Regions from separate parts of the Streptomyces sp. NPDC047079 genome, predicted to be linked through region 1. Evidence: riboswitches for the same ligand, from Rfam matches in the RefSeq annotation. Region 1 holds a riboswitch; each other region holds the start of a gene.
What was found. Region 1 has a riboswitch for thiamine pyrophosphate ahead of thiO (glycine oxidase ThiO). Riboswitches for the same ligand answer to the same signal wherever they lie in the genome.
Positions count from the first base shown of each region.

Region 2: another riboswitch for thiamine pyrophosphate. It lies ahead of ABZ823_RS20280 (cytosine permease); the one in region 1 lies ahead of thiO (glycine oxidase ThiO).
Region 3: another riboswitch for thiamine pyrophosphate. It lies ahead of thiC (phosphomethylpyrimidine synthase ThiC); the one in region 1 lies ahead of thiO (glycine oxidase ThiO).
Region 4: another riboswitch for thiamine pyrophosphate. It lies ahead of ABZ823_RS15355 (thiamine ABC transporter substrate-binding protein); the one in region 1 lies ahead of thiO (glycine oxidase ThiO).

Region 1 covers NZ_JBEYUZ010000006.1:201,689-209,064, reverse strand. The annotation lists gene ABZ823_RS11845 (hypothetical protein) at 1-355, opposite strand, end outside; gene metF (methylenetetrahydrofolate reductase [NAD(P)H]) at 412-1,335, opposite strand; gene thiE (thiamine phosphate synthase) at 1,549-2,199, opposite strand; gene ABZ823_RS11830 (Rv2175c family DNA-binding protein) at 2,312-2,677, opposite strand; gene ABZ823_RS11825 (FAD-dependent oxidoreductase) at 2,865-4,091, opposite strand; TPP riboswitch at 4,313-4,424, shown strand; gene thiO (glycine oxidase ThiO) at 4,423-5,589, shown strand; gene thiS (sulfur carrier protein ThiS) at 5,586-5,786, shown strand; gene ABZ823_RS11810 (thiazole synthase) at 5,791-6,585, shown strand; gene pknB (Stk1 family PASTA domain-containing Ser/Thr kinase) at 6,767-7,376, shown strand, end outside.
Region 2 covers NZ_JBEYUZ010000015.1:39,052-46,427, forward strand. The annotation lists gene ABZ823_RS20270 (arsenic transporter) at 1-608, opposite strand, end outside; gene thiD (bifunctional hydroxymethylpyrimidine kinase/phosphomethylpyrimidine kinase) at 714-1,511, opposite strand; gene ABZ823_RS20280 (cytosine permease) at 1,508-2,974, opposite strand; TPP riboswitch at 2,966-3,059, opposite strand; gene ABZ823_RS20285 (endonuclease) at 3,174-3,830, opposite strand; gene ABZ823_RS20290 (DUF3140 domain-containing protein) at 3,838-4,176, opposite strand; gene ABZ823_RS20295 (DNA starvation/stationary phase protection protein) at 4,228-4,710, opposite strand; gene ABZ823_RS20300 (WhiB family transcriptional regulator) at 4,707-4,988, opposite strand; gene ABZ823_RS20305 (thiolase family protein) at 5,135-6,322, shown strand; gene ABZ823_RS20310 (helix-turn-helix domain-containing protein) at 6,515-7,015, shown strand; gene ABZ823_RS20315 (SRPBCC family protein) at 7,104-7,376, shown strand, end outside.
Region 3 covers NZ_JBEYUZ010000003.1:106,619-113,994, reverse strand. The annotation lists gene ABZ823_RS05345 (helix-turn-helix domain-containing protein) at 90-824, shown strand; gene ABZ823_RS05340 (SsgA family sporulation/cell division regulator) at 925-1,362, shown strand; partial or broken gene ABZ823_RS05335 (YibE/F family protein) at 1,563-1,790, opposite strand; TPP riboswitch at 1,851-2,006, shown strand; gene thiC (phosphomethylpyrimidine synthase ThiC) at 1,999-3,801, shown strand; gene ABZ823_RS05325 (hypothetical protein) at 4,016-4,888, opposite strand; gene ABZ823_RS05320 (metallophosphoesterase) at 5,083-6,192, opposite strand; gene ABZ823_RS05315 (LacI family DNA-binding transcriptional regulator) at 6,448-7,376, opposite strand, start outside.
Region 4 covers NZ_JBEYUZ010000009.1:202,786-210,161, forward strand. The annotation lists gene ABZ823_RS15340 (phosphatidate cytidylyltransferase) at 1-691, shown strand, start outside; gene ABZ823_RS15345 (NAD-dependent epimerase/dehydratase family protein) at 1,095-2,081, opposite strand; gene rlmN (23S rRNA (adenine(2503)-C(2))-methyltransferase RlmN) at 2,662-3,768, shown strand; TPP riboswitch at 3,806-3,911, shown strand; gene ABZ823_RS15355 (thiamine ABC transporter substrate-binding protein) at 3,997-5,076, shown strand; gene ABZ823_RS15360 (iron ABC transporter permease) at 5,052-6,716, shown strand; gene ABZ823_RS15365 (ABC transporter ATP-binding protein) at 6,719-7,376, shown strand, end outside.

The DNA of each region.
Region 1 (7,376 bases):
CGGTCATCGGGCCGTCCGGGTCGGGGCCGACGTCCTCCGGTCCGGGCTCCTCGCGGGCCGCCTGGCCCCGGCGGCGCTTGCTGCCGCCGCCCTCGCGGGGACGGTGCCTGACCGCCCAGCCGGCCGCGAAGCCGCGGCGGAACGACAGCGTGACGTAGGTCTGCCCGACCGCGAAGGCGGCCGCGCCGAGTGCGATGACCAGCACGGAGGGGATCAGCACGCCGAACACGACCCCGAGGAAGCCGACGAACGCCAGCAGCCGCCAGCGCAGACGCGCCTTGTACTGCAGCAGCACCTCGCCGAGAAGCCACAGCGCGACGATGCCGAACGCGATGTAGAGGACCGTCCAGCCCATGTACGCCCCTCTCCCAGTGGCCGCTACGCAGTGTGTCGCAGATCGGTGCGACCGGTCTAGGCCCGCTGCGGGTGGTGCAGGCCCAGATTTTCGTAGATTTCCAGCGTCGCCGTCGAGTTGTTGAGTGTAATGAAGTGCAGTCCGGGAACTCCCTCGGCCAGCAGCCTCGCGCAGAACTCCGTGGCGAACTCGATACCGATTGAGCGTACAGCCGTCGGATCGTCTTTCGCTGTGAGGATCCGCTCTTTCAGGGCGGCGGGGAGGGAGGCGTTGCTGAGCTGCGGCAGCCGCTCCAGCATCCGCACACTGGTGACGGGCATGACCTCGGGGATGACCGGGGTCGCGCAGCCGGCCGCGGCGACCCGGTCGCGCAGCCGCAGATACGACTCCGGCTGGAAGAACATCTGGGTGATCGCGTAGTCGGCGCCGGCCCGGCACTTGTCGACGAAGTGCGAGACGTCCGTGTCCCAGTCGCTGGAGCGCGGGTGCATCTCGGGGAAGGCGGCGACACCCACGCAGAAGTCGCCCGACTCCTTGATGAGCCGGACCAGTTCGGCCGCGTAGGTCAGGCCCTTGGGGTGGGCGACCCACTCGCCCATCGGGTCGCCGGGCGGGTCGCCGCGGACCGCGAGCATGTTGCGGATGCCGGCGTCCGCGTACTGGCCGATGATGTTGCGGAGCTCCGCGACGGAGTGGTTGACCGCGGTGAGGTGGGCGACCGGGGTCAGCGTCGTGTCCACGACGATCTGCTGGGTCTCCTTCACCGTGCCCGCACGGGTGGAGCCGCCCGCCCCGTAGGTCACGGAGACGAAGTCCGGGGCGACCGCCTCGACCCTCCTCAGCGCGCTCCACAGGTTCCGCTCGCCCTTGGGGGTCTTCGGCGCCGAGAACTCGAACGAGTACGTCGTCTTGCCGGTGGCGAGGATGTCACGCACCGTCCGCGCGCGATCAGTCCTCGTGGATGCGGTTCCAAGGGCCATAGTCGCAGGTTAGCCAGGGTGAAGCGGTCCCCCAACCGGACGCATTGGATTTGCCCGAATTGTCGCCGTCCTGTCCACCAGTCGGACAGGACGGCACCCTCACGCCCGAATTGTCGATTTGTTGTCCACCAGTCGGACCGCGGCGCGACAAGGCCGGAGAGGCCCGCTGTCGCCGGGGACCCGCGGGCGCCGGGCGCACCGGCCGCGGCGGCGCTACGCCGTCCGCAGCCGCTTCGCGAACTCCGCCGCCGCCGTGCCCGGGTCGTCCGCCTCCGTGATCGCACGGACGACGACCACGCGACGGGCACCGGCCTCCAGCACCTCGTCCAGATTCCCGAGGTCGATGCCGCCGATGGCGAACCAGGGGCGGTCGGTGCCCAGGGCGGCGGTGTGCCGGACCAGGCCGAGGCCGGGGGCGGGACGGCCGGGCTTGGTGGGGGTGGGCCAGCAGGGTCCGGTGCAGAAGTAGTCCACCCCGTCTTGGACGGCGGCGGACTCGGCCTCCGCCGCGGAGTGCGTCGAGCGGCCTATGAGGACGTCGCCGCCGAGAAGGGCGCGGGCCGCGGGGACGGGCAGGTCACCCTGACCGAGGTGCAGAACGTCCGAGGCGGCGGCGTGGGCGATGTCCGCGCGGTCGTTCACCGCCAGCAGCTTTCCGTGGCGGGCACAGGCGTCGGCGAAGACCTCCAGGTGCTCCAGCTCCTCCGCCGCCTCCATGCCCTTGTCGCGCAGCTGCACGATGTCGACGCCGCCGGCCAGGACCGCGTCGAGGAACCCGGCGAGGTCGCCCTGGCGCTTGCGGGCGTCCGTGCACAGGTAGACGCGGGCGTCGGCGAGCCGGGCGGTGCGGGCGGTGTCGGGCACGGTGGATCCCCCCGGGGGTCGGTGGCGTACGGGCCGCGGCGGGCGCGGGCCGGCCGATCGCCGGGGGCCGTGGACCCGCGACCCGTACGCCGGATGGTTGTTCTCGATCGGTTCAGACGGCGAGCGCCTGAGCGCGACGCTTCACCTCCGTGCCGCGATTCTCCCTGAGTGCCTGCGCGGGCGTACCGGGCAGGGTCGGGTCGGAGGTGAAGAGCCACTCGATCATCTCTTCGACCGTAAAGCCGTCGTCCCGCAGCAGGGTCAGGGTGCCGGACAGGCCCTTGACCACCTTGTCCCCGTCGATGAAGGCGGCGGGAACGTGCAGTGCGCGGTTCTCGCCACGGCGTACGGCGATCAGCTGGCCCTCCTTGACCAGCTGCCGCACGCGGGTCACCTCGACGCCGAGTGCTTCGGCGATGTCGGGGACGGTGAGCCAGGCGGGGACGAGAGCATCGATCTTTGCGTCAATCTCGGTCACGGGATCAAGCGTGCCATCCCGGACTGACAGTCGGAAGCGGGGCGCCTCCGGCGGAGTGCCCGGTTGCCTCCGGCGGTGGACACGCAGGGCCCCGGCCTGCCCGCGAACGGAGCACGCCAAGGGGCCGGACGGAGCATGCCGAGGGCCGGACGGAGCATGCCAAGGGGCGGCACGGACGGCCCGGCCCTCAGGCCGTCGCCTCCTTCAGCGGGCGTGACGGATCCGCCAGCAGGTCGGGGTCCATCGGGGTGCCCGACTCGATCAGGCGACGGCCCTGCGCCAGGTCCCGGGGGCGGCCCACCGCCAGCAGGCCCACCAGACGGCCCGAGCGCAGCCAGCACACCGCCCAGGCGGGGCTCTCCGGGTCCCCGCGCCACACCGTCGTGTCGGCGGACGCGTGGTGGCCCACGTACTGGACGAACCGGCCGAACTGCTCCGACCAGAAGTACGGCACGGGGTCGTACGCCATCGGCGTCTCCCCGATGATGTTCGCGGCGACCGTGCGCGGGCCCTGGAGGGCGTTGTCCCAGTGGTGGACCAGCAGGCGCTGCTCGTACCGCCCCGAAGGGAAGGACGCGCAGTCCCCGACCGCGTACACGTCCGGCAACGACGTGCGCAGATGCTCGTCGGCCAGCACCTCCCCGTGCACGCCCAGCTCGATGCCCGAGCCGGCGAGCCACGCGGTGGCCGGGCGCGCTCCGATGCCCACGACCACCGCGCCCGCGGGCACCCGGGACCCGTCGTCGAGCACCACGGCCCCCGGCTCGACGCGGTCCACACGCGCGTGCGTGCGCAGTTCGGCCCCGCTGTCCGCGTACCAGGCCGCCATCGGTGCGGCCACCTCGGCGGGCAGCGCTCCCGCCAGCGGCCGGTCCGCGGCCTCCACCACGGTCACCGCGCAGCCCGCCTCGCGCGCCGCGGTGGCGAACTCGGCACCGATCCATCCCGCGCCCACGACCACGATGTCGTGCTGCTGGGCGAGGACCGGCCGCAGCCGCTCGGCATCGTCCAGCGTGCGCAGCAGATGCACCCCGGGGACGCCCTCCGCGCCCGGCAGCTGGATGGGTTCGGCGCCGGTCGCGAGGACGAGCACGTCGTAGGGGACGGGGCCCTCGGCGGTGTCCAGCTCGTGGTCGCCTGGGCGCAGGCCGACCACCTCGCGGCCCAGCCGCAGCTCGATGCCCAGGGCCTCGAAGTCGACGTCGAATGCGGAGCCCTCGGCCTTGCCGAGCAGTACGGCCTTGGACAGCGGCGGCCTGTCGTAGGGCTGGTGCGGCTCCGCCCCGATCAGCGTCACCGTGCCGGTGAAGCCCTGCTCACGCAGGGCGACCGCGGTCTGCACCCCGGCCATGCCCGCTCCCACGACGACGACGCGCCGTGCCGAACCGCCCCGTGCCTGCGTCTGCTCGCTCACCTGATCACCATAGTCAACTGACAATGTGTCAGTCAGGGGGCATGCTGAGTGACCTGCTGCACAGCACCCGTCCCGCTGCCTGGCACGACCCCGTCCGACCGCGCGTGTACCGGGAACCGGGGGGCGGTCCCTCTTCGCCTACCCGCCGCACGGTCGCACAACCTCGCCCCCATGAGGCTCCCTTACCGGCGCGGACGGGCACGGACTAGGGTGGCCCCCGTACAAGCACTCGCGGGAGCCCGGACGCACCGGGCTGAGAGGGAGGCTGGCGGCCTCCGACCGTACGAACCTGATCCGGGTCATACCGGCGAAGGGAGGGGGCTGGACGCCCATGTCGCCCATACGTACCTCAGACGTCCTCGTCGTCGGGGGCGGGATCATCGGACTGGTCACGGCCTGGCGCGCCGCGCAGCGCGGACTCGCCACCACCGTGGTGGATCCCTCCCCAGGCGGGGGAGCCGCCCAGGTGGCCGCCGGGATGCTCGCCGCCGTCACCGAACTGCACTACGGCGAGCAGACGCTGCTCGCGCTCAACCTGGAGTCCGCCCGCCGCTACCCGGACTTCGCCGCCGAGCTGACCGAGGCCACCGGCCGGGACCTCGGCTACCGCCGGTGCGGCACGCTCGCCGTCGCACTGGACACCGACGACCGCGCCAACCTGCGCGACCTGCACGCCCTGCAACAGCGCTCCGGCCTGGCGTCGGAGTGGCTGAGCGGGCGCGAGTGCCGGCGCCTGGAACCGATGCTCGCGCCGGGTGTGCGCGGCGGGCTCAAGGTCGACGGCGATCACCAGATCGACCCACGGCGGCTCGTCGCGGCGCTGGTCACGGCCTGCGAACGGGCCGGAGTCGTCTTCCACCGGGAGTGGGCCGAGCGGCTGACGGTGCTGAGGGAGCGGGCCGCCGGCATCAGGACCGCCGACGGCACCGACCTCGCCGCGGGGCAGATCGTGCTCGCCGCGGGGAGTCTCAGCGGGCGGCTCGCGGGGGTCCCGGACCAGGTCCTGCCCCCCGTGCGCCCGGTGAAGGGGCAGGTGCTGCGGCTGACCGTGCCGAAGCGGTACGCACCGTTCCTGAGCCGCACCGTGCGCGCCGTCGTCCGCGGCGGCCACCTCTACCTGGTGCCGCGCGAGAACGGCGAGCTGGTGGTGGGCGCGACCAGCGAGGAGCTCGGCTGGGACACGACGGTCACCGCGGGCGGGGTCTACGAGCTGCTGCGCGACGCGCACGAACTGGTCCCCGGGATCACCGAGCTGCCGCTGACCGAGACCCGGGCCGGACTGCGCCCGGGCTCCCCGGACAACGCGCCACTGCTCGGCCCGACGGAACTGGACGGCCTGCTGCTGGCCACGGGGCACTACCGCAACGGCGTCCTGCTCACCCCGGTCACCGGTGACGTCATGGCCCGTGTCCTGGCCACGGGCGAGCTGCCCGCCGAGGCCCGCCCCTTCACCCCCCGGCGGTTCGCCGCCGCCGCGCTCACGGAGCAGCCCGCATGAACATCTCGGTCAACGGGGAGTCCCGCCAGTTCGCTCCCGGCTCCGCGCTCGACGCCGTCGTACGGGCCCTCACCGCGGCCCCCTCCGGCGTGGCCGCCGCTCTCAACGAAACCGTCGTCCCGCGCGCGCAGTGGCCGTCGACGCCCCTGTCCGAGGGGGATCGCGTCGAGGTCCTCACCGCAGTCCAAGGAGGCTGATCCCATGGCCGACGATCCCTTCGTCCTCGGTGGTACGACGTTCTCGTCCCGGTTGATCATGGGGACCGGCGGTGCGCCGAGCCTCGATGTGATGGAGCGCGCGCTGGTGGCGTCCGGCACGCAGCTGACGACGGTCGCGATGCGGCGCGTCGACGCCTCGGTGCACGGCTCGGTGCTGTCCGTGCTCGACCGGCTCGGGATCCGGGTGCTGCCCAACACGGCGGGCTGCTTCACCGCGGGCGAGGCGGTCCTCACCGCCCGTCTCGCCCGCGAGGCGCTGGGCACGGATCTGGTGAAGCTGGAGGTCATCGCCGACGAGCGGACCCTGCTGCCCGACCCGATCGAGCTGCTGGACGCGGCCGAGACGCTGGTCGACGACGGTTTCACGGTGCTGCCGTACACGAACGACGACCCCGTCCTCGCCCGGAAGCTCGAGGACGTCGGCTGCGCCGCGATCATGCCGCTGGGCTCGCCGATCGGATCCGGGCTCGGCATCCGCAACCCACACAACTTCCAGCTGATCGTGGAGCACGCACGCGTGCCGGTGATCCTGGACGCGGGCGCGGGCACGGCCTCGGACGTGGCCCTGGCGATGGAGCTGGGGTGCGCGGGTGTGATGCTCGCCTCGGCGGTCACCCGGGCGCAGGAACCGGTCCTGATGGCGGAGGCGATGCGGCACGCGGTGGAGGCGGGCCGGCTGGCCCGGCAGGCGGGACGCATTCCGCGCCGGCACTTCGCGGAGGCATCGTCGCCGACGGACGGCATGGCTCGGCTGGACCCGGAGCGGCCCGCCTTCTGAGCCCCGGCCGCCTTCCGAGTCCCGGCCCGCCTTCCGAGTCCCGGCCCGCCGTCCGGCGCCGCGCGGCGGGCGGGCGGCGGACGTGCGGGCGCGTGCGGCGCGCGTCACATCTCGGCTGCAGTCCTGCCCCGGTGCAGCGGTGACAGAGAGGGCGGACAGGGTCCCTCGTAGACTCACCTGCGTGGACACGACCCTTCAGGACCCTCTCGTCGGGCAGGTGCTCGACGGCCGCTATCGCGTCGACGCGCGGATCGCGATCGGCGGGATGGCCACGGTCTACCGGGCCGTGGACACCCGTCTCGACCGCGTCCTCGCGCTCAAGGTGATGCACCCGGCGCTCGCAGCGGACGCGTCGTTCGTCGAGCGGTTCATCCGGGAGGCCAAGTCGGTCGCGCGCCTCGCCCACCCCAATGTGGTGCAGGTCTTCGACCAGGGCACCGACAGGTCGTATGTCTACCTCGCCATGGAGTACATCGCGGGGTGCACCCTGCGTGACGTGCTGCGCGAGCGAGGGGCGCTCCAGCCGCGCGCCGCCCTGGACATCCTGGAGCCCGTGCTGGCCGCGCTCGGCGCCGCGCACCGTGCCGGTTTCGTCCACCGGGACATGAAGCCGGAGAACGTTCTGATAGGCGACGACGGCCGGGTCAAGGTGGCCGACTTCGGCCTCGTCCGGGCCGTCGACACCGTCACCAACACCTCGGGCACCGTCCTCGGCACCATCTCCTACCTCGCCCCCGAGCAGATCGAACACGGCACGGCCGACCCCCGGGTCGACGTGTACGCCTGCGGGG
Region 2 (7,376 bases), on a different contig from region 1:
CGGCGGAAGAAACGCCGGAAGACGAGGTACTCGGCGCCGATGGCCACCAGCCACGGCAGGGCCATCAGGGCGGCGAACCGGGTGAAGCTCAGCCCGGCCGCGCCGAACGCGAGCAGGTTGGTCAGGTTGGAGACCGGCAGCAGCAGCGAGGCCGTGTTCGACAGATGCGTGCAGGCGTACAGATGCGGCTTCGGGCGTACGCCCATCCGGGCCGCCGTGGCGAACACCACGGGGGTCAGGAGAACGACCGTGGCGTCCAGGCTGAGCACGGCGGTGATCACCGACGCGAGCGCGAAGACGGCGGTCAGCAGTCGTCCGGGACGGCCCGCCGCCCAGCGTGCCATCCATGCCCCGCAGGCCCGGAACACGCCTTCCGCGTCGCAGAAGCGCGCCACCACCAGGACGGCGGCCAGAAAGCCGACCACAGGCCCCAGCCGCTCCGCCTCGGCTCGCGCGTGGTCCAGCGAGATCGCGCCGGTCGCGACCACGATCCCGGCGGCGGGCACCGCCACGACCGCCTCCGGAAGCCCGAAGGGACGGACCACCGCACCGGCCAGGACGGCGACGAGCAGAAGGACGGAGAGGGCCTCGGCGAGCGGGGTGTTCAGGGAGTGTCCTTCCTCAGGCGGGGTCGGTGCTGCCCTTCCATCACACCAGGCCGGTCAGCGTCCCTCGACGCGAGGTGCCCCGGGCACCGATGCCCCCCACCACCGTCAGCCACGCTCCCGCAGCCGCCAGCCGTGGTCCACCGGCCCGATGCCTGCGCCCAGCGCGAACCCCGCCGCGATGGCCGCCGTGACGTACTCCTTGGCCCGTCGTACCGCCTCGGGCACCGCGAGTCCCTGCGCGAGCCCGACCGCGACGGCCGAGGCGAGGGTGCAGCCCGTGCCGTGGGTGTGCCGGTTGTCGTGGCGCGCGGCGCGCAGCCAGTGCTCCTCGTGGCCGTCCGTCAGCAGGTCCACGGCCGCCCCGGGCAGATGCCCGCCCTTCACGAGGACCCACCGGGGCCCGTACGACAGCAGCCGTGCGGCCGCGCGGCGCATGCCCGGCTCGTCGGTCACTTCCAGACCCGTCAGCTCCGCGACCTCGTCGAGATTGGGCGTGGTGACCGTGGCGAGCGGCAGCAGCCGAGTGCGCACGGCGTCCAGCGCGTCGTCGGCGAGCAGCCGGTCCCCGTGCTTGGAGACGCTCACCGGGTCCACGACGACCGGGGCCGCCCCGTCCGCGAGCAGGTCGGCCACCGCCGTGACCAGGGCGGGCGAAGCGAGCATCCCCGTCTTGACGGCCTGTACACCGATGTCGTCGACGACGCTGCGGTACTGGGCGCGCACCGCCTCCACGGGCAGCTCCCAGGCGCCCTGCACCCCGACGGAGTTCTGCGCCGTGACCGCGGTGACCACGCTCATCCCGTGGGCGCCGAGCGCCAGCATGGTCTTCAGGTCGGCCTGGATGCCCGCACCACCGCCGGAGTCGGATCCGGCGATGGTCAGCACACGGGGCGGCGCGGTCATGCGCGACCCTCCTCTCGGGTCTCTCCGCTCCCTTGGGCCCGTCCGGTCCCTTGCGGCACTTCGGTCTTCCGGTTCCTTCCGGCTTCTCGGGCACGCAGCGGCGCGTACACCGCGAGTGCCACCGTGAACGCCACGTAGTACGAGACGTCGGCGCCGTGCAGCGCGCGGGCGACCGGGCCCACGTACAGGCCGGTGTCCATGAACGGCACCGCGGCCGCGAAGGCGACGACGAACGCCAGCAGTGGGGGCCACGCCGGCCGCGGCCGGGCCGTCTCGGCGGTGAGATCGATATGGGTGCCGCGCCGGGCCAGCCAGTCGACGACCACGATCGCCACGAACCCGGGGATCCAGTAGCTCACGAACAGCAGGACGTTCTGGAAACGGGCCGTGGTGTCGGCCGCGTGCATCCACAGCACCAGCGGGAAGCCGAGCACCACGGCAAGCGCGGCCGCCACCGGACGCGGCACGCGCACGCCCACGGTCTGGAGCGCCAGGGAGCCGCTGTAGTCGTTCATCGCGTTGCTGCACAGTGCCGCCAGCGCCACGGCCAGCAGCCCGAAGGCACCCGCCGTGCCCCCGCCCAGCAGCGCCTCGACCCCCGCCGCCGTCTGATCGGTGAGCGCGGAGGCGCCCCACAGCCCGAGGACCTGCACGGCCACGAAGGACACCACGAGCCCGAGCAGCGTGCACCAGAACATCCGGGAGCGGGAGGTGGCACGCGGCAGATAGCGGCTGAAGTCACTGGCGTACGGGGCCCACGACAGGGCCAGGCTGAGCGCGATGGTGCTGGTCAGCACGAACGCGCCCGCGCGGTCGGCGCCGTGCGCGCTGCCCGTCGCGGCCGGATGCACGCTGCCGGACATGCGCAGGGTGATCAGCGCGAAGGCGGCCGCGAGGACGAAGGTCATGACGATCTGGAGACGGTGGATCGCCTCGTAGCCGAGGACCCCCAGGGCTCCCTGCGCGAGCATCACGACAAGGACACCGAGCCAGAACGGCCAGCCGCACAGCCGGGCCAGCGCGTCCCCGCCGAACAGCCCGATCAGCGCGTCCCAGGCGACCGACGACAGCCACTGAAGCACCCCGGGCAGTGCCACCGCGCGCCCGAACGCGAGTCGGGCGAGCGGGAGCTGACCGGCGCCCGTGCGGCTGCCCCAGGTGCTCAGATACGCGGTCGGCACCGCCCCGAGCACCGTGCCGAGGACGACCGCGGCGAGCGCGGTGGTGAAGTCGAGGCCGAGCGCGATGCCGATGGTGCCGGTGAACACGCCGGTCATGGTCAGATTGGGCGCGAACCAGACCGTGAACAGGCGGCCCGCGCCTCCGTAGCGATGCTCCTCGGGGACCGGCTCGATGCCGTGCCCCTCGATGCGGAGATCGCCGGGAGCGGTGGGCATCCGTCCGTCGAAGACGGCTTGCCGGCTGTCGGCGGACAGCCCGCCGGAAACATGCGCCCAAGGCATGGAAGACATCCCTCCGCCAGTACGAACTGGTTCAGGTTCGACGGGTGTGATCTCAGCCCTCGGCGGGGCACCCCGTGTCCGGTACGGCGGCAAGACTAACCCGAGCCCTGGGATGTGCCATACGGAAGGGCTGCTGCCGGATCCGGCAGCAGCCCTGCTCCTGTGGCCGCGCGGTGTCAGCGCTCAGCGCCCGGCGGCCCTACGCCGCGTGCTCCAGGACTCCCTGCGCCACCTTCTTGTCCAGGGCCGCCCGCACCAACGCGGCGGACAGCACCGCAGGTTCGCTGTCCCCGGCGAGCCTCACCAGCTTCCCCGGGTCCTTGGGCAGCCCGAGCCGCTCCGCTCCGGACAGGGCCTTGGCGTCCAGGTAAGGGGCCACCTCCGGCCACACCCGCTGCACCTCCCGCAGGAAGATGTCGGCACCGGCCGGCCCGATCCCCGGTATCTCCTGAAGCAACCCGCGCAGCGTCGGAACGTCTCCGTGCGCCTCCTTCCGCAGCCGCCGCAGATCGCCTCCCCAACGCTCCATCAGCAGCTCGGCGCCGTCGCCGAGCTGGGTCGCCGTGCGCTCGTCGTAGCGCCGGTAGCCGCCCCGCCCCAGCGCGTCCACGCGCTCCTGCCAGTCGGCCCCGGCCATGCGCCGCGGATCCCGCAGACCCGCCTCCTGAAGCGCCCGCACCGTTTCGAGGGCGATCGAGGTGCGGATGCGGGCACTGAGCAGCAGGGCCATCAGCAGCAGCCGGTACAGCGGCTGCGGGGCGTCCTTGAGCGGGATGCCCGCCTCCTCCGCGTAGGTGCGACCGTGCTCGTGGACGAGTTCCCCGACGACACGGTCCGCCCTCTCGCTGCGGGACACGGCGGCCTCACTTCCCCGCTTTGAGCGGGTCGTGGCCGATCGACATCAACCGGTGGCGCCGGTCGTCGTCCTCGGCCTCCGGCTCGTTGTAGAGGTCCTGCTGGGCGGTCACGGTCTCCACGACCTGACGCATCACCCGGATGTCGTCGTCGGTCAGATCCATGCGCCGCTTCTGCAGTATCGCGAGGACGTGCCGCCCGGTCGGCGGACCCGCCTGCTCGGGCAGCGGCTCGGTGTCCTCGTCGGCGTCCCGGACCCGCAGCCAGGCCGCGAGTTCCTGGGAGGTCATGTTGACCACGCTGTGGAACTCGTCCCACAGCGCGTCCATCTCCAGGGCGTCGGTCATCGCGTACTCCTTTTCGCCCTCGGTGGCCCGGCAGGCCCTGCCCTTGGGGATTCAGTCCTCCCGCGGCCAGTTCTCGGCCTCGAACATCCAGCGCTGCTTCTCCAGCTCCGCGGTGAGTCCGATCAGCAGGTCCTGGGTGACCGGATCGGCCTTCTCCGTGGCGTCGATCCGAGCGCGCAGCCTTCCGATCGCCGCCTCCAGCGACTCCACCATCAGCCGCACGACGTCCGTGTCGCGCAGCCAGCCCTCCTTCGTACCCGGCAGCCCGAAGGTGGACGCGATGGTCTCCGGCCGCCCGTCCGGCGCGACGCCGAGCGCGGCGGCACGCTCGGCCACCGTGTCGGCGTACGAGCGTGCTGTGGCCACCACTTCGTCCAGCTGGAGGTGGATCGACCGGAACCTCGGTCCGACGATGTTCCAGTGGGCCTGCTTGCCGACGAGTGACAGCCCGAGCAGATCCACCAGGGTCTCTTGCAGGGCGTCCCCCGTGATTCGACGTGCGGGCTCGGGCAGGGTGCTGCGCACCACGGTCATCGCGCGCTACTCCTTGTCGGTCGGTGTGTCTGTCGGTGTGTCTGTCGGTCCTTCGAGGTCCGGAGCAGCTCGGCACGCTCTCTCTCACCGGTGCCACCCCACACGCCCGCCGTCTGCCCGCTGCGCAGCGCCCAGTCAAGGCACTCGCCGATCACCGGGCAGCGGCGGCAGACGCGTTTGGCGGCGGCGGTCTCCTCCGCCGCGGGCCCCGTCGATCCCACCGGGAAGAACAGGTCGGGGTCCTCGCCCTCGCATGCCGCGTGCCGCAACCACTCCATGGCCGCCCGGGTGCCCGGGACGCATGCGGTAAAACCCGGTGGGGAAGTCCGGGAGCGGGGCGGGAGCTTCCCGGTGGGCCGTCCGCGGTCTATAGTTCAAAACTAGCGGTGCTAATTAATGGTTGAGGCCGATCAGGAGTCCCGTGGTGCGTACCGTCCACTTCGCGGCAGCCCGCCGCACCCCCATCGGCAAGCTGCGCGGCGCCCTGTCCTCCGTACGCCCCGACGACCTCGCCGCCGCGGTGATCCGAGCTCTGGTCGCGGATGCGCCCGGCCTGGACCCGGCGCGCATCGACGACGTCTACTGGGGCGCGGCCAATCAGGCCGGCGAGGACAACCGCAACGTCGCCCGCATGGCCGCCCTCCTCGCCGGCCTGCCCGAATCCGTCCCGGGCGCCACGGTCAACCGGCTGTGCGCCTCCGGTCTGGAGGCGGTGACCACGGCCGCCCGCACGATCGCCGCCGGGGAGGCCGACATCGTGCTCGCGGGCGGCTCCGAGTCCATGAGCCGTGCCCCCTTCGTGCTGCCCCGCCCCGACGAGGCGCTCCCGCGCCGCATCGAGACCGCCGACACCCGCCTGGGCTGGCGACTGGTCAACCCCGCGATGAAGGACCTCCACGGACTGCTCTCCATGGGGGAGACCGCGGAGGAGGTCGCGCAGCGGTACGGCGTCGGACGCGTGCGCCAGGACGAGTTCGCCCTGCGCAGTCACCGGCGTGCCGCGGACGCCCGCAAGAACGGGTGGTTCGACGGCGAACTGCTGCCCGTCGCCAGGCCGGACGGGGTCCTGGTCGCCGCCGACGAAAGCGTGCGCGAGGACACCTCGTACGAGAAGCTCGCCCGACTCAAGCCCGTCTTCCGCGAAGGCGGCACCGTCACCGCGGGCAACGCCTCGCCCATGAACGACGGCGCCGCGGGACTTCTTCTCGTCAGCGAGGAGGCCCTCGACGAGCTGGGCCTCGAGTCCCTCGGCCGCTATGTCGCGGGCGCCTCGGCCGGAGTCCACCCGGACGTCATGGGCATCGGACCCGTCCCCGCCACCGAGAAGGCCCTCGCCCGCGTCGGCTGGACGATCGGCGCCATCGAGGAAGCCGAACTCAACGAGGCCTTCGCCGCCCAGACCCTCGCCTGCGTCGACCGTCTCGGCATCGACCCGGATCTGGTCAACCCCGACGGCGGCGCCATCGCACTCGGGCATCCGCTCGGCTGCTCGGGTGCCCGCATCCTGACGACCCTGCTGCACCGCATGCGCCGCACCGGGGCGTCACGCGGGCTCGCCACGATGTGCGTGGGGGTCGGGCAGGGCAGCACGGTGCTCGTGGAACGGCCCTAGCCGAATGCTTCCCACGCCCCGGCGACAGTCCACGGTGGCCCCCGCTCGGTCAGCGGCGAACCCAGCTGCGCGCCGACTTCCGCACGCGCGCGGCCACGAGTGTCGCGCAAGAGCCCGCGTAAGCTCTTGGCCCGGCGCTCATCCCCTCTTCAGCTGCTGAGTTTCTTTGCGAGACTATCTATCATCAGCAGTATGAAACGGACGTCGTTCGCCAACTGGCCGTGCTCCATCGCGCGGACCCTTGATCTGTTGGGTGACCACTGGACGCCTCTCGTCGTGCGCGAGGCGTTCTACGGCATCCGCCGCTTCGACGAGTTCCAGCAGGAACTGGGCATCGCCCGCAACACGTTGACCGATCGGCTGCACCGCCTGGTGGACGAGGGGGTGCTGGAAAAGCGGCTCTACGAGACCGAGCCGCCGCGCTACGACTACGTCCTCACGGAGAAGGGACGTGACCTCTTCACCGTGCTGGCCACGATGTCCCGGTGGGGCGACCGATGGCTGGCCGGCGAGGAGGGCGTCCCGGTGGTGCTCCACCACGACGCGTGCGACCACGACACCACGGCCGAGGTGGTGTGCTCCGCCTGTCGCAAGCCCCTGGTGGCCCAGGAGACGTCGATGCGGATGGGGCCCGGTTACCCGGAACGGCTCAAGCGCCGGCCGGATGTGCGGCGGCGGTTCGGTACGGCCTGAGCGCGGCCCCCGAGCACAGCGTCTTGACAGGTAAGTCTCATAAAGCAACTCTTATGGCCACATCCTTGAGACGAGGAGGCCGGTGGACGTGGAGTGGACGGGCGCGCGCTACGCGGACAAACCCACGGTCGAGGTGCGGACCTGGATCGACGCCCCGCCGGAAAGGGTGTGGGCCCTGGTGGCCGACATCGCCTTGATGCCGGCCATGAGTGAGGAACTCCAGTCGGTCGCTTGGCTCGACGGCGCCGACGCACCTACCGTGGGCGCCAGGTTCGTCGGCCACAGCAGGCACGAGGCGTTCGGCGAGTGGTCGACGACCTCACATGTGATCGAGTGCGAACCGCAACGGCTTCTCGCCTGG
Region 3 (7,376 bases), on a different contig from region 1:
CCGCCTACTCAGCCACGCCGCCCGCACAGCGGCGCGCCTCACCGGCGGAAGAGCACCTTCCGCCCGCGCCGGCACAGTCCACCACCCTCATCGGATCGGTGCAGCGGGCGATGCGGCTGCTGGAGGCCGTCGCCGAGCATGCGTACGGGGCTCCCGCCAAGCAGTTGGCGCGTGAGGTCGGTCTGGCGCTTCCCACGGCGTACCACCTCTTGCGCACCCTGACTCATGAGGGTTATCTGCGGCGGGAGAAGGGCCTGTTCTTCCTCGGGGAGGCCGCCGAGCGGTTGGGCGCCACCGCGGCCCAGCAGAAACGTCGCAGCATGGTGAACGACGCGCTCGCACAATGGCGTGATTCGATCGGTGTCCCGGTCTACTACGCGGTCTACCGCGAGGGTGAGATCGAGGTCCTCGGTGTTGCCGCCGGCCCGGACGGTCCGGCGGTCGGAGAGTGGGCCGACTTCCGGGAGACCGGGCACGCGCACGCGCTCGGTCAGTGCCTGCTGTCACAGCTCGACGAAGAGGCCCGGCACGACCATCTCGATCGCTATCCGGTGCACCCCCTCACTCCGTACACGGTGCGTGACAACCGCAGCCTGGAGCGCCGTCTGGAGCGCCTGGGGCCGATGGAGGCCGTCGTCGAGTGCCAGGAGTACGCGCTCGGGGCGGCCTGCGCCGCGATCCCCCTCACCGCGGGTACGACGGCCGCGGCGGTGGCCATCTCCCTGCCGTCCCACCAGGCCGACCGGTTGCTGCCGGCGGCCCGTCAGCTGCAGGCGGAGACCGGCAGACTGCTAGGGACACTCGCCTTCTCTATCAGCATCTGAAAACTCACTCCTTGTGATCTGCCATACACGTTCAGCAAACTTCCTGCAGGTGTCAGGGTGATCATTCCTGGCCAGTCGACGGCTACTGACGGGGTAGACGATGCGCAAGTCGGTGCAGGCAGAGGTCATGATGAGCTTTCTCGTGTCCGAGGAGCTCTCCTTCCGCATTCCGGTGGAGCTGTGTTACGAGACCTGTGATCCCTATGCGGTGCGTCTGACCTTCCATCTGCCCGGCGACGCACCCGTGACCTGGGCTTTCGGTCGTGAGCTGCTGGTGGACGGGGTGGGTCGGCCGTGCGGCGACGGCGATGTGCACATCGCGCCCGCCGAGCCGGACACCTTCGGTGATGTGCTGATCCGGCTCCAGGTGGGCGGCGACCGCGCGCTGTTCCGGTCGGGTGCGGTGCCCCTGGTGGCGTTTCTCGACCGCACCGACAAGCTGGTGCCGCTCGGGCAGGAGGGATCTCTCGCCGACTTCGACGCGCATCTGGACGAGGCGCTGGACCGGATCCTGGCGGAGGAGCAGAGCGCGGGCTGAGACCGCGCGCGGCGCCGTAACGGTTCCTCGGGCCGTAACGGTTCCTCGCGCCGTAAACCGTCCCTTCAAGGCGGTACGGGCGCGCGGATATGCCGTAACGGTTCTGCGGGGGCGTCTTTCGGCCTGGGCCTCTTTCGGTCCCGGTGTGGGAAGTCTCTGCGCTTGCGGCGGCGCCCTCGACCCCTGCGGGCGGGGGCCGACTGCCGTGACTGGTCCGGCTGGACGATCTCCGTGAACGTACCGCCCTTGTCCTTGCCGGTGTCGATGTGGACCGGCGCCTTCTTGCAGGTGCCGGTCGGCTTCTGTGGGGCCGACGGGTCCCTGGCGATGGAGGTGCAGCCGGGCGTGGTCCCAGCCGAGGCGTTCACGGATGCGCAGTCCACCGCCACGACCGTGGTCACCGTGGCCGGTTGGGTCTCCCGGTCGAAGCAAGGAACGCGTGAGGCCCACTGTTCAGCTTGCCCAACAAGACGCTAGCGTGAAGGCACCTTTGCACACGCGGGAGCTCGGAGCACCGGGCTGAGAGGGCGCTGACTCCGCAGACGCGATGTTTCACGTGGAACATCGGCGGGCGGGAACTGCTGCGTCGACCGCTGAACCTGTTACCGGGTAATGCCGGCGTAGGGAGTAGGTCTCATGACCATCAAGGACGTACGCACGCCTGCCTCCGTCCAGGGTGACGAGCCCCAGGAGGCCGGGAAGTCCATCGGCTGGCACAAGGCGTACATCGAGGGCTCTCGCCCCGACCTGCGGGTGCCGGTCCGTCAGGTGCACCTCACCAACGGGCGGTCGGTCACCCTGTACGACACCTCCGGTCCGTACACCGATCCAGTCGCCGAGACGGACGTCCGCAGGGGCCTTGCGCCGCTGCGGGAGAACTGGATCACCGCTCGCGGCGACACCGAGGAGTACGCGGGCCGTCCCGTCCGTCCCGAGGACGATGGGATCAAGCACACCTCGCCGCGTGGCGGCCTGCGCAACCTCGACGCGGTGTTTCCGGGACGCCCGCGCCAGCCGCGCCGTGGCCGCGACGGCAACGCGGTGACGCAGCTCGCGTACGCGCGCCGCGGGGAGATCACGCCGGAGATGGAGTTCGTGGCTCTCCGGGAGAACGTCTCTCCCGAGATCGTCCGCGAGGAGATCGCGGCGGGTCGCGCGGTGCTGCCGGTGAACGTCAACCACCCGGAGATCGAGCCGATGATCATCGGCAAGCGCTTCCTGGTCAAGGTCAACGCCAACATCGGCAACTCCGCGGTGACCTCCTCGATCGAGGAGGAGGTCGAGAAGATGACCTGGGCGACCCGCTGGGGTGCCGACACGGTCATGGACCTGTCCACCGGCCGCAATATCCACACCACCCGTGAATGGGTACTGCGCAACTCCCCTGTGCCGATCGGCACGGTGCCGCTCTACCAGGCGCTCGAGAAGGTCGACGGCAGGGCCGAGGAGCTGACCTGGGAGATCTACAAGGACACGGTCATCGAACAGGCCGAACAGGGCGTGGACTACATGACGGTCCATGCGGGGGTGCGCCTGGCGTATGTACCGCTGACGGCGAACCGCAAGACCGGCATCGTCTCCCGCGGCGGCTCGATCATGGCCGCGTGGTGCCTCGCACACCACAAGGAGTCGTTCCTCTACGAGAACTTCGAGGAGCTCTGCGAGATTCTCGCGGCCTACGACGTCACCTACTCGCTGGGCGACGGCCTGCGGCCCGGTTCGATCGCGGACGCCAACGACGAGGCGCAGTTCGCGGAACTGCGCACGCTCGGGGAACTCGGCCGTATCGCCAGGCGTTTCCACGTACAGACCATGATCGAGGGCCCGGGACACGTCCCGATGCACAAGATCAAGGAGAACATCGACCTGCAACAGGAGATCTGCGATGAAGCGCCGTTCTATACGCTGGGTCCGCTGACCACGGACATCGCGCCGGCGTACGACCACATCACCTCCGGTATCGGCGCCGCGATGATCGCCTGGTGGGGCACGGCCATGCTCTGCTATGTCACCCCCAAGGAGCACCTGGGCCTGCCCAACCGTGATGACGTCAAGACCGGCGTCATCACCTACAAGATCGCCGCCCACGCGGCCGATCTGGCCAAGGGGCACGCGGGTGCGCAGGAGTGGGACGACGCGCTGTCCGACGCGCGTTTCGAGTTCCGCTGGGAGGACCAGTTCAACCTGGCCCTCGACCCCGACACGGCCCGTGACTTCCACGACGAGACCCTCCCCGCCGAGCCTGCCAAGACCGCCCACTTCTGCTCGATGTGCGGTCCGAAGTTCTGCTCCATGAAGATCAGCCAGAGCATCACCGAGCGGTTCGGCGGTGAGGCGGCCGAGGGCGCGACGCAGCACGAGATCGCCGAGGGGATGCTCCAGAAGTCGAAGGAGTTCGCGGCGAGCGGGAACCGGGTGTATCTGCCGATCGCGGAGTGATCCGCCGTCGCGCAGTGCCGGTCCAGGGCGCGCGCTGAAGTCCCGGCCCGCGCTCCTTCGGAAGGGCGGGCCGGCTTCGGTGGATGTCGCGGTTCGGGACCGGCTCCGGGCGAGGGCCCGGAGGTGGGGCCGGCTCCGGGTGACGGTCCGGCGGCCGGTCGGCCCGGTCCGCCGACGGTTTCACCTCGGCCGGCGGGATGTCGGCCGAGATCCGTCACTCCGGCTGGTGTTCCGGGCCCCCGAAGTCCGGACTGGTGAAGTCCGGGCTGCTGAAGCTGGGGCGCGGACCCGCGGTGGGGCCGCTGTCCGGGCTGCTGAAGCCCGGGCGGTCGTAGCCGAGGTGTGGGATGCGGCTGGGCGTCGTTTCGGGTGCCTTTCGGCTCATCGCGGCCCTTCCCGGGTCGGCGAGGGCCTCGCGGAGGAACGGCAGGATGCCACGCTCCAGCAGTGCCTCGTGCCAGGCCTCCCGAGCCCGCGCCACTTCCGTAGCCAGCGCGTTCTGGGCGTCGGCATCCCGGGCCGATGCGCTGTTGCGCAGCGCGGTGAGCAACAGACCGATCGCGGCGACGAGGATCGCCGCCGCGGTCACCGCGCCGAAGACCCACCCGGTGGTCAGGAGGGTCCGCGCGAACGCCTGATCGGGGTTGACCATCTTGAGGATGTAACCCACGAGCAGGAAGATCGCCGCGGCGGCACCGGCGAGGAACGGGGCGAGGACCGCGACGACGGCCCCCGCTCCGGCGCTTGCCGCGGCCTCTCCCACGGTGGCGGCGAGCCCCTGGCCGTCCGTCTCCGGCTCGGTGGAGTCGCGTGCTTCGCCGCTCTCGTGCACGGGCGGGGTGGACGGCGCCGGCCGGCGCAGTTCCTCGCGGACCTTCACATAGTGCTGGTATTCCTCGGTCGCCGCCGCGGTGATGAGGGCGGTGGCGTTCAGCGCCATGGTGCGCAGCTGTTCGGGGTTGAGCCGCTGTCCCACAGCGGCCAGATCCGGGCGGTGTGGCGCGGAGCGCAGCGCCTCACCGAGGATCCGCTCGTAGTCCTGGCGGTCCTCGCTCAGCAGGTGCTGCGGAACGCTGTTCATGTGCATCCCCCGATGCTCCGTAGGGCTTGTGGCTCGGCATGCTGACGAGCCGTTGGGCAGAAACGGAGGGGAGCCTGCTACGGATAAGCCGATGGTAGAGCGGCGACGGCACACGGTGACAGGGGGTTTCCAGAAATTGCCGCCCGGTTCGGGTACTCGTTGGACGGTTCCCCGCCGGGAGATGCCTGCCCGTCGAACGCTCAGTGGTCCAAGGGGAGTTGCTGGACCAGCAGTTTTCCGGCCATGGTCACACCGCCGTCCATCGCGATCGCCAGGCCGTCCGCGTAGACGTGGGGGCCTTCGACGACCGGACCCGTTGCGTCGTCGCCGTCCTCCGAGCCGACCTCGCCGAGCAGGTACGGGATGGGACTGTGGCCGTGGACGATCCGCCGGCCGCCGTAGGTCTCCAGCAGGGACCGTACGGCGTCGGCGCCGCCCTCGTCGCGGAAGGAGAAGCGCTTGGTGAACTTCCGGAAGAGATCCCACACCTCGTCCGCGTCATTGCGCGTGAGCGTCTCGCGGATGGTGTCGTTGACCGCTTCGATGGAGTCGCCGTAGTCGAGGTAGGCGGTGGTGTCCGAGTGGACCAGAAGGTGTCCGTCGACCTCCTCCACCGCGTCGAGACGGGCCATCCACTGAAGGTGGTGGTCCTGGAGGCGGTCCATGTCCGTCTTCTGGCCCCCGTTGAGCAGCCAGGCCGCCTGGAAGGTGGCGGTGCCCGCGCCCGAGTTGACGGGCGTGTCACCGAACCGCTTGGCGCCGAGCAGCAGCAGCTCGTGGTTACCCATGAGCGCCTTGCAGTAGCCGCCGGCCGCGGCCGCCTCCGCGGACAGCCGCATCACCAGGTCGATCACGCCGATGCCGTCGGGTCCGCGGTCGGTGAAGTCCCCGAGGAACCACAGCCGCGCGGTGCCCGCGGACCACTGGCCCTGGGCGTCGATGAGCCCCTTTTCCTGGAGCGCGGCGACGAGCTGGTCCAGATAGCCGTGGACGTCCCCGACCACGAACAGCGGTCCGGGGCCTTCGGCGGGATGCGCGGCGGGGGCGGTCGCCGGGTCGGCGGTCACCTGGGGCGTGTCGCCGGGGTTGATGACCGGAAGGTCCCGCTCGGTGGGCGTGTACGCGTCGGAGTAGCCGTGCGGATACGCCTCCGGTGGCGCGACGGGCCCGGTGACCTCACCGGGGGGCGTGCTCTGTGCGTAGGGACCGGTCTCGTGGACGTATGCGGGCACCCGGAAGTCGCGCAACGCCGCCGCCTGCTCCACCTCGGGTCCCTGACCGGCCCCCTGAGTCATCGACCCCTCCACCATCGCGCCGCATCTGCACCGCATCGGACTGCCTGGTCGCAGCGGTCCGCGGTGTCGTGGGCCCATCATAGGAATGCGGATCGCGCCATGTGATGACCCAGGGGTGGTGAATCGGGGAAGGACCCCCGGTCACCGCGGCTTTCGCCCCAAATGAGCGGGGCTTTCCCTGCTGCGACCAGGTACGTCACCCGCCTGCGGGTGACCTGTGCGTCACCCGCCCGCGGGCAACCTGTGCGTCATCCGTGGATCAGCCACGGGCTACCCCTGCCCGGGCGACCGGGGCGGGCTGACCGTGGTGCGTGGCGGCCGTCGCTGGGACGATGTGCGCACGATCAACTCCGTCGGTATGACCTGCTCGACCGGCTGGTCCGACTCGATCCCCTCGATGGCGTCGATGAGGAGCTGGACCACGGCGGTACCGATCCGGCGCGGTTTGAGGGAGAGCGTCGTGACGGGCGGCTCGGTGCTCGCGTACACGGCGGACTCGCTGCAGCAGACGAGCAGCAGGTCCTCGGGAACACGCAGTCCGTAGCGGCGGGCGGCGGCCAGCAGATCGGTGCCGTTCGGGTCGAAGAGTCCGTAGACCGCGTCGGGGCGGTCGGGGCGGGCGAGCAGCCGGTCGGCGGCGACGGCGCCCGCGCACGGGTCGTGGGCGGGATAGGCCTCGTAGACCGGATCCTGTCCGACACGCTCGCACCAGTTCAGATAGGCGGTCGTCGACAGATGCGTGTACGTGTCCGTGGTGGTGCCGGTCAGCAGTCCGATACGGCGGGCGCCGGCGGCGGCCAGATGGTCGAGGATGCCGAGGACCGCGGCTTCGTGGTCGTTGTCCACCCAGGCGGTGACCGGGAGGGAGCCGGCCGGCCGTCCGTCGGACACGACCGGTAACCCCTGCCGGACCAGCTCGCTGACCACCGGGTCCTGGTCGGACGGATCGATGACGACGGTGCCGTCCAGGGCGACGTTCGACCACACGTCGTGGCGCGAGGTCGCGGGCAGGATGACCAGGGCGTAGCCCCGGGCGAGCGCCGCGGAGGTGGCGGCCCTGGCCATCTCCGCGAAGTACGCGAATTCGGTGAAGGTGAAAGGTTCATCCCCGTACGTGGTCACGGTCAGGCCGATCAGGCCCGACTTGCCGGTGCGGAGGGTGCGGGCCGCGGCCGAGGGCCGATAGCCCAGCCGGTCGG
Region 4 (7,376 bases), on a different contig from region 1:
GGGGCTGTGGGAGCTGACGAAGCGGCTGGAGGAGCGCAAGGGCATCAAGGCGCCCCTCGTGCCGCTCGCGCTGGGCGGTGCGGCGATGGTCGTCGCCGGGTATGTGCGGGGTGCCGAGGGCGCCTGGGTGGCGATGGCGTTCACCGCGCTCGCGGTCCTGGTCTGGCGGATGACGGAACCACCGGCCGGCTATCTCAAGGACGTCACGGCGGGTCTCTTCGCGGCTTTCTACGTGCCGTTCCTGGCGACGTTCGTCGCCATGATGCTGACGGCCGACGACGGCCCGAAGCGCGTTCTGACCTTCCTGCTCCTGACGGTCGTCAGTGACACGGGTGCCTACGCGGTGGGCTGGCGGTTCGGCAGGCACAAGCTCGCCCCGCGCATCAGCCCCGGCAAAACCCGTGAGGGCCTCGTCGGGGCGGTGGTCTTCGCCATGGGGGCGGGCGCGCTGTGCATGCAGTACCTGATCGACGGCGGCCTGTGGTGGCAGGGCCTGCTGCTGGGTCTCGCCGTCGCCGCGAGCGCCACGCTGGGCGATCTGGGCGAGTCCATGATCAAGCGTGATCTGGGCATCAAGGACATGGGCACACTGCTGCCGGGGCACGGCGGCATCATGGACCGTCTCGACTCCCTGCTGCCCACCGCTCCGGTGGTCTGGCTGCTGCTCGTTCTCTTCGTCGGGAACGGCTGACGGTCGACTCCCGCGGCGCTGGTTCCGCTGTCCGGCCGGAGGGGCTCGTCGTCCACAGGACGGCGAGCCCCTCACTGTCGGCGGCCAGGCTGCCGGGCCCTCGCCGCTGGGGCCCGGACGGATCCGGCAGCTCAGCCGCCTCTGACGCCACCACCGCGGGCACCTGCTCGGCCGACTCCGCGGCAGAAGGAGCCACCACAGGAACCGTCCGCTGCTGCGGGACGAGCGAAAGCACCCCGGGCCGCGGCCCGGGGCTCAACTCGCCCGAACCGGCCTGCGATTCGGGCCATAACCTGGTCGAACATCGCGCGCCAGCGCTGGGCCGGGCCCACCACGAGATCGGGAAGTCGGAACGGAAGGCGCCTGCAGAGACGCTCGGGTGTGCGAGACCGGTCCAGCGCCGTCAGCCGAGGGCGTCGAGCAACTCACGCTCGCGCTGCGCGCTGAGGCCTGCGCGCCTTTCCCGGTCCAGCCCCTGTTCGCGTTCCCAGCGCAGTGTGTCGGCCAGCATCTCCGCCGGGGGCCGGTGACGCAGCCCCGCGGCGCGCGCCGAGGACCCGTCCCGGGCCGACCACCCTTCCCAGCCCGGCTCAACCAGCCACATCGCCAGCGATTCGGGCCCCATGTACTGGGCCACGCCGTTGGCGAGCAGCCACGCCGATTCGGCGGTGACCACCGGACCGGTGTGCCCGCCGACGGCGCGGGACAGCTCGATCCACTCTTCGAACGGAACGACCGGGCCGACAGCGTTGTATGTGCCGGTGGTTCCCGTCTCCGCGGAGTCGAGCAGCCAGGAGGTGAGGTCCCGCACGTCGACCACCTGGGTGGGCATGGCCGGTGTGTCGGGGACCAGCATCGGCCCTCGTGGATCGCGTGCGGCGCGGGCGACCCAGTAGCCGGAACGCCCGCTGTGATCGCCCGGGCCGCCGATGAGCCCGGCTCGTGCGATGAGGAGGCGGTCGCCCACAGCGGCCGTGGACGCCTGCTCGCAGGCGACCTTCGCCTCGCCGTACAACTCCTTGTCGACCTCGCTCCGATCGGTCGGGGCGAGCAGGGTCGCGGACTCATCTGCCCCCAGCGTGGCGTGGGAGGCGTAGGCGTTGCCGGACGAGACATACACCCAGTGCCCGGCCTTGCTGCCCAGCACGTCGAGCGCTCCACGAACGAAGCCCGGCTGCCATGACACCTCGACGACCGCGTCCCATACCCGGTCGAGCAGGGGATCGTACGCCGACGGATCGCGCCGGTCGGCGGCGAACAGTGTCGCTCCGTCCGCGACTTCTCCGCTCTCGCCACGCGCGAGGCAGGTCACCCGATGGCCGCGTTCGATCGCCTGCCGCGACAGCTCCCGAGCCACCCATGCCGTTCCGCCCAGAACCAGGATCTCCATACCGACACACAAGCACGGGGATCACCGCCCGGCGAGGCGGATTCGCTGACAGCAGATGGTCAGCCGTCAGATCGATCTCGACCCTCGGGCAGTAACGGCGACCCGCCGAGGCATCCAAACACCCGACCACGAAGTCGCACTGCAGTACTAGGGCGACGCTGCTGGGTCATCGAACGCACCATCTCCCGGCTGACCGGCTGACCGGCTGACCGGCTGACCGGCTGACCGGCTGACCGGCTGACCGGCTGACCGGCTGACCGGCGGTGGCGGCAGCCGCTGACGGGATCGATCGAACCCTTGCCGGGCGGCCGGAGGTCACCGAGCACGTCACGCCGGGATGGACCTGCCCGCACTCGGGGCCTTCGTCATGGGTGAGGTCTTCTGGCACGCCCATACCACCAGGTCAGGGTGCGGCTCGGCGAGTGGCGGCCAGCCGATGCGTGATCGCCCCTGGGCCGTCCCCGGGCCGTCCCCGGGCCGTCCGAGGCCGCTTGGCAGTGACCGGTGGCCACTACTAACGACAGTCGTAGTGAGTGACAGCCGCAGGTCACACAACTGGATCTGCGACACTGGTTGAGCCATGCCTAAGCCCGGAGAACTCACTTTCGTCGCGCCGCGCGGAGCCAAGACCCCGCCGCGGCATCTTGCCGATCTCACGCCCGCCGAGCGCAAGGAGGCGGTCGCCGCGGTCGGTGAGAAGCCGTTCCGCGCCAAGCAGCTCTCGCAGCACTACTTCGCGCGGTACTCGCACGACCCGGAGCAGTGGACCGACATCCCCGCCCCCTCGCGCCCCAAGCTCCAGGAGGCGCTGCTCCCCGAGCTGATGACCGTCGTGCGGCATCTGTCGACCGACCAGGCCACGACCCGCAAGACGCTGTGGCGGCTGTTCGACGGGACCCTCGTGGAGTCAGTGCTGATGCGCTATCCCGACCGGGTCACCATGTGCATCAGCTCCCAGGCGGGCTGCGGCATGAACTGCCCCTTCTGCGCCACCGGTCAGGCAGGTCTGGACCGCAACCTGTCCACCGCGGAGATCGTGCACCAGATCGTGGACGGCATGCGGGCGCTGCGCGACGGCGAGATCCCCGGCGGACCGGCGCGGCTGTCGAACATCGTCTTCATGGGCATGGGCGAGCCCCTCGCCAACTACAAGCGGGTCGTCGGCGCCATCCGCGCGCTCACCGATCCCGCGCCGGACGGGCTCGGGCTCTCGCAGCGCGGGATCACCGTGTCGACCGTCGGGCTGGTGCCGGCCATCCACCGCTTCGCCGACGAGGGCTTCAAGTGCCGCCTGGCCATCTCCCTGCACGCGCCGGACGACGAACTGCGCGACACCCTCGTGCCCGTCAACACGCGGTGGAAGGTGCGCGAGGTTCTCGACGCCGGGTTCGAGTACGTCGAGAAGTCCGGGCGCCGGCTGTCCATCGAGTACGCCCTGATCCGGGACATCAACGACCAGGCGTGGCGCGGCGACCGGCTCGGCCGGCTGCTCAAGGGCAAGCCCGTCCACGTCAATCTGATCCCGCTCAATCCGACGCCCGGCTCCAAGTGGACCGCGTCACGGCCCGAGGACGAGAAGGCGTTCGTCGAGGCGATCGCCGCCCATGGGGTGCCGGTGACCATCCGGGACACCCGGGGCCAGGAGATCGACGGAGCGTGTGGCCAGCTGGCGGCCACCGAGCGGTAGTCTGAAGCCCGTCCATACCGTCATAGTCCATATCTTCATATTCCGACAGGGGAGCGCCACAGCGCTGAGAGTGCGGGAGAGCCCGCAGACCCTCTGAACCTCGCCCAGGTCATTCTGGGTAGGGAGTTCGGTCTTCACTCGAGCTGTTGCGCCCTGCCCGGGACTCTTCAGGGTTCCCGGGCAGGGCCGCGTCTCTTCCTGGTCACCTCCAGGAGGAATTCAGTGAGCATCACCGCAAGGCAGTTCGCGGCCGTCGCCGTCGGGCTGGGCCTGGTCACGCTGTCCGCGTGCGGATCGTCCGGCTCCACCGACGGGAGCGGTGGCGACTCCAAGACCGTGACCCTCGTCAGCCACAACTCGTGGGCCGCCTCCAAGAGCGTCATCGCGGCGTTCGAGAAGGAGTCCGGCTACCGGGTCAGGGTCCTCACCGACGGCGACGCGGGCCAGGCCGTCAACAAGGCGATCCTCACCAAGGACAATCCGCAGGGCGACGTCTTCTTCGGCGTCGACAACACACTGCTGTCCCGGGCCCTCGACAACGGTCTGTTCCAGCCGTACGCGGCCAAGGGACTCGACCGGGTCGGCGCGCAGTACCAGCTGGACAAGGACAAGCACCGGGTGACGCCCGTCGACTACGGCGACATCTGCGTCAACTATGACAAGAAGTACTTCGCCGACCACAGGCTCGCCCCGCCGGCCTCCTTCGACGACCTCACCAAGCCCGCCTACAAGAACCTCCTCGTCACCGAGAACGTCTCCACGTCCTCGCCGGGCCTCGGCTTCCTCCTCGGCACCGCCGCCGCGTACGGAGACACCGGCTGGCAGGGCTACTGGAAGAAGCTCAAGGACAACGGCGTGAAGGTGGTCGACGACTGGCAGCAGGCCTACGAGCAGGAGTTCTCCGGTTCGGCCGCCGGCAGGAAGGCGGGGGGTGACCGGCCGCTCGTCGTCTCCTACGCCTCCTCGCCGCCCGCCGAGGTCGTCTACGCCAAGCCGCGGCCCGACACCGCGCCGACCGGCGTCGCGACCGGGACCTGCTTCCGCCAGATCGAGTTCGCGGGTCTGCTGAGCAACGCCCACAACCCCAAGGGCGCCAAGGCCTTCCTCGACTTCCTGATCAGCAGGAGGTTCCAGGAGGACATGCCGCTCAACATGTACGTCTACCCGGTCGTGCAGGGCGCGCCGGTGCCCGCCGAGTTCACCGAGTACGGGCCCGCGGCCAAGGACCCCGCGACCATGGCCCCGGCGGACATCGCCGCCAACCGTGACCAGTGGGTCAGGTCGTGGACGTCGCTCGTACTGAAGTAGCCCCGAGGAGCCGGGGCGGCGCGGCGCGGTTCGGGCTCATGGCCCTGCCGGCCGTGTTCTTCGCGGTCTTCTTCGCCTACCCCGTCGCCGCGATCGTCACGCGCGGTCTGCGCGTCGACGGGGTGTGGCGCCCCGGCCGCGTCGCGGAGGTGCTCGCACAGTCCGACATCCGGCATGTGCTGTGGTTCACGACCTGGCAGGCTCTCGCCTCCACCGCCCTGACCCTGCTGGTGGCGATGCCCGGCGCCTACGTCTTCGCCCGCCTGGACTTCCCCGGCAAGCAGTTGCTCCGCGCGGTCGTCACCGTGCCGTTCGTGCTGCCCACGGTCGTCGTCGGCACGGCCTTCCTGGCCCTCGTCGGCCGCGGCGGACTCCTCGACGACCTGTGGGGCGTCCGGCTCGACACGAGCGTGTGGGCCATCCTGCTCGCCCATGTCTTCTTCAACTACGCGGTCGTCGTCCGCACGGTCGGCGGCCTGTGGGCGCAGCTCGACCCGCGTCAGGAGGAGGCCGCACGGGTACTCGGCGCCTCCCGCGTCACCGCCTGGCGGACGGTGACGCTGCCCGCCCTGGGCCCGGCCGTGGCCGCCGCCGCCCTCATGGTCTTTTTGTTCACGTTCACCTCGTTCGGTGTGGTGCAGATCCTGGGCGGCCCCACCTTCTCCACGCTGGAAGTGGAGATCTACCGGCAGACCTCGGAGATCTTCGACCTGTCCACGGCCGCCGTGCTGACGATCATTCAGTTCCTGGCGGTCGGCGCGATCCTCGTGGTGCACGCCTGGACCGTGCGCCGCCGGGAGAGCGCGCTGCGGCTGGTCGACGCGTCCCGCACGGCGCGCAGACCGCGCGGGGCGGCCCAGTGGGCGCTGCTCGGGTCGGTCCTCACCACCGTCGCCGTCCTGCTCGTCCTGCCGCTCGCCGTACTGGTCGGGCGGTCGCTGGACGCGCCCGGGCTCACGTACTACAAGGCACTGACGCACGCGGACGGCGGCACCTTCCTCGTCGCGCCCGTCCACGCGATCGGCAACTCGCTCGCGTACGCCGTCGTCGCCACGCTCATCGCCGTGCTGATCGGCTCACTCGCCGCAGGGGCCCTCGCCCGCCGGGACGCAGGCCGTCTGGTACGGGGCTTCGACGCGCTGCTGATGCTGCCGCTGGGGGTGTCCGCCGTGACCGTCGGCTTCGGGTTCCTGATCTCTCTCGACCGGCCGCCGCTGGACCTGCGCGGCTCCTGGATCCTGGTACCGCTCGCGCAGGCGCTGGTGGGCGCCCCCTTCGTCGTACGCACCATGCTGCCCGTGCTGAGGGCCGTGGACGAGCGGCTGAGGGAGGCGGCCGCGGTGCTCGGCGCCTCGCCGTGGCGGGTGTGGCGTGAGGTCGACCTGCCGATCGTACGGCGGGCGCTGCTGATCGCGGCCGGGTTCGCGTTCGCGGTGTCGCTCGGCGAGTTCGGGGCGACGGTGTTCATCGCCCGGCCCGACAACCCGACGCTGCCGGTCGCGGTGGCACGCCTGCTCGCACGGCCCGGTGACCTCAACTACGGCCAGGCGATGGCCCTTTCGACGATTCTGATGGTGGTGTGCGCGGTGGCGCTGCTGGTCCTGGAGAGCCTGCGGACCGATCGGACGGGGGAGTTCTGACGATGCTCAGGCTGGAGCGGACGGCCGTACGATTCGGGGGGCGCGCCGCGCTCGACGGAGTCGACCTCGAGGTCGCCGAGCACGAGGTGGTGTGCGTGCTCGGGCCCAGCGGCGGCGGCAAGTCGACGCTGCTGCGGACCGTGGCGGGGCTGCAACCGCTCGACTCGGGGCGGGTGTTCCTCGACGGCCGCGATCTGGCCGGGGTGCCCGCTCACCGGCGCGGGGTGGGGCTGATGTTCCAGGACCATCAGCTGTTCCCGCAGCGGGACGTGGGCGGCAACGTCGCCTTCGGGCTGCGGATGCAGGGGATCTCGCGCGCCGAACGGGAGGCGCGCGTCGAGGAGTTGCTGGACCTCGTCGGGCTGCCGGGGGCCTCCCGGCGGCCCGTCGCCGCGCTTTCCGGCGGCGAGCAGCAGCGGGTCGCGCTCGCCCGCGCGCTCGCGCCCCGGCCGCGGGTGCTGATGCTGGACGAACCCCTGGGCCAGCTCGACCGTTCGCTGCGCGAGCGCCTTGTCGTCGAACTGCGCGAGCTGTTCCGGAAGTTGGGCACGACCGTGCTCGCGGTCACCCACGACCAGGGCGAGGCCTTCGCCCTCGCGGACCGGGTCGTCGTGATGTGTGACGGACAAATCGCCCAGTCCGGTACGCCCCTTGAAGTCT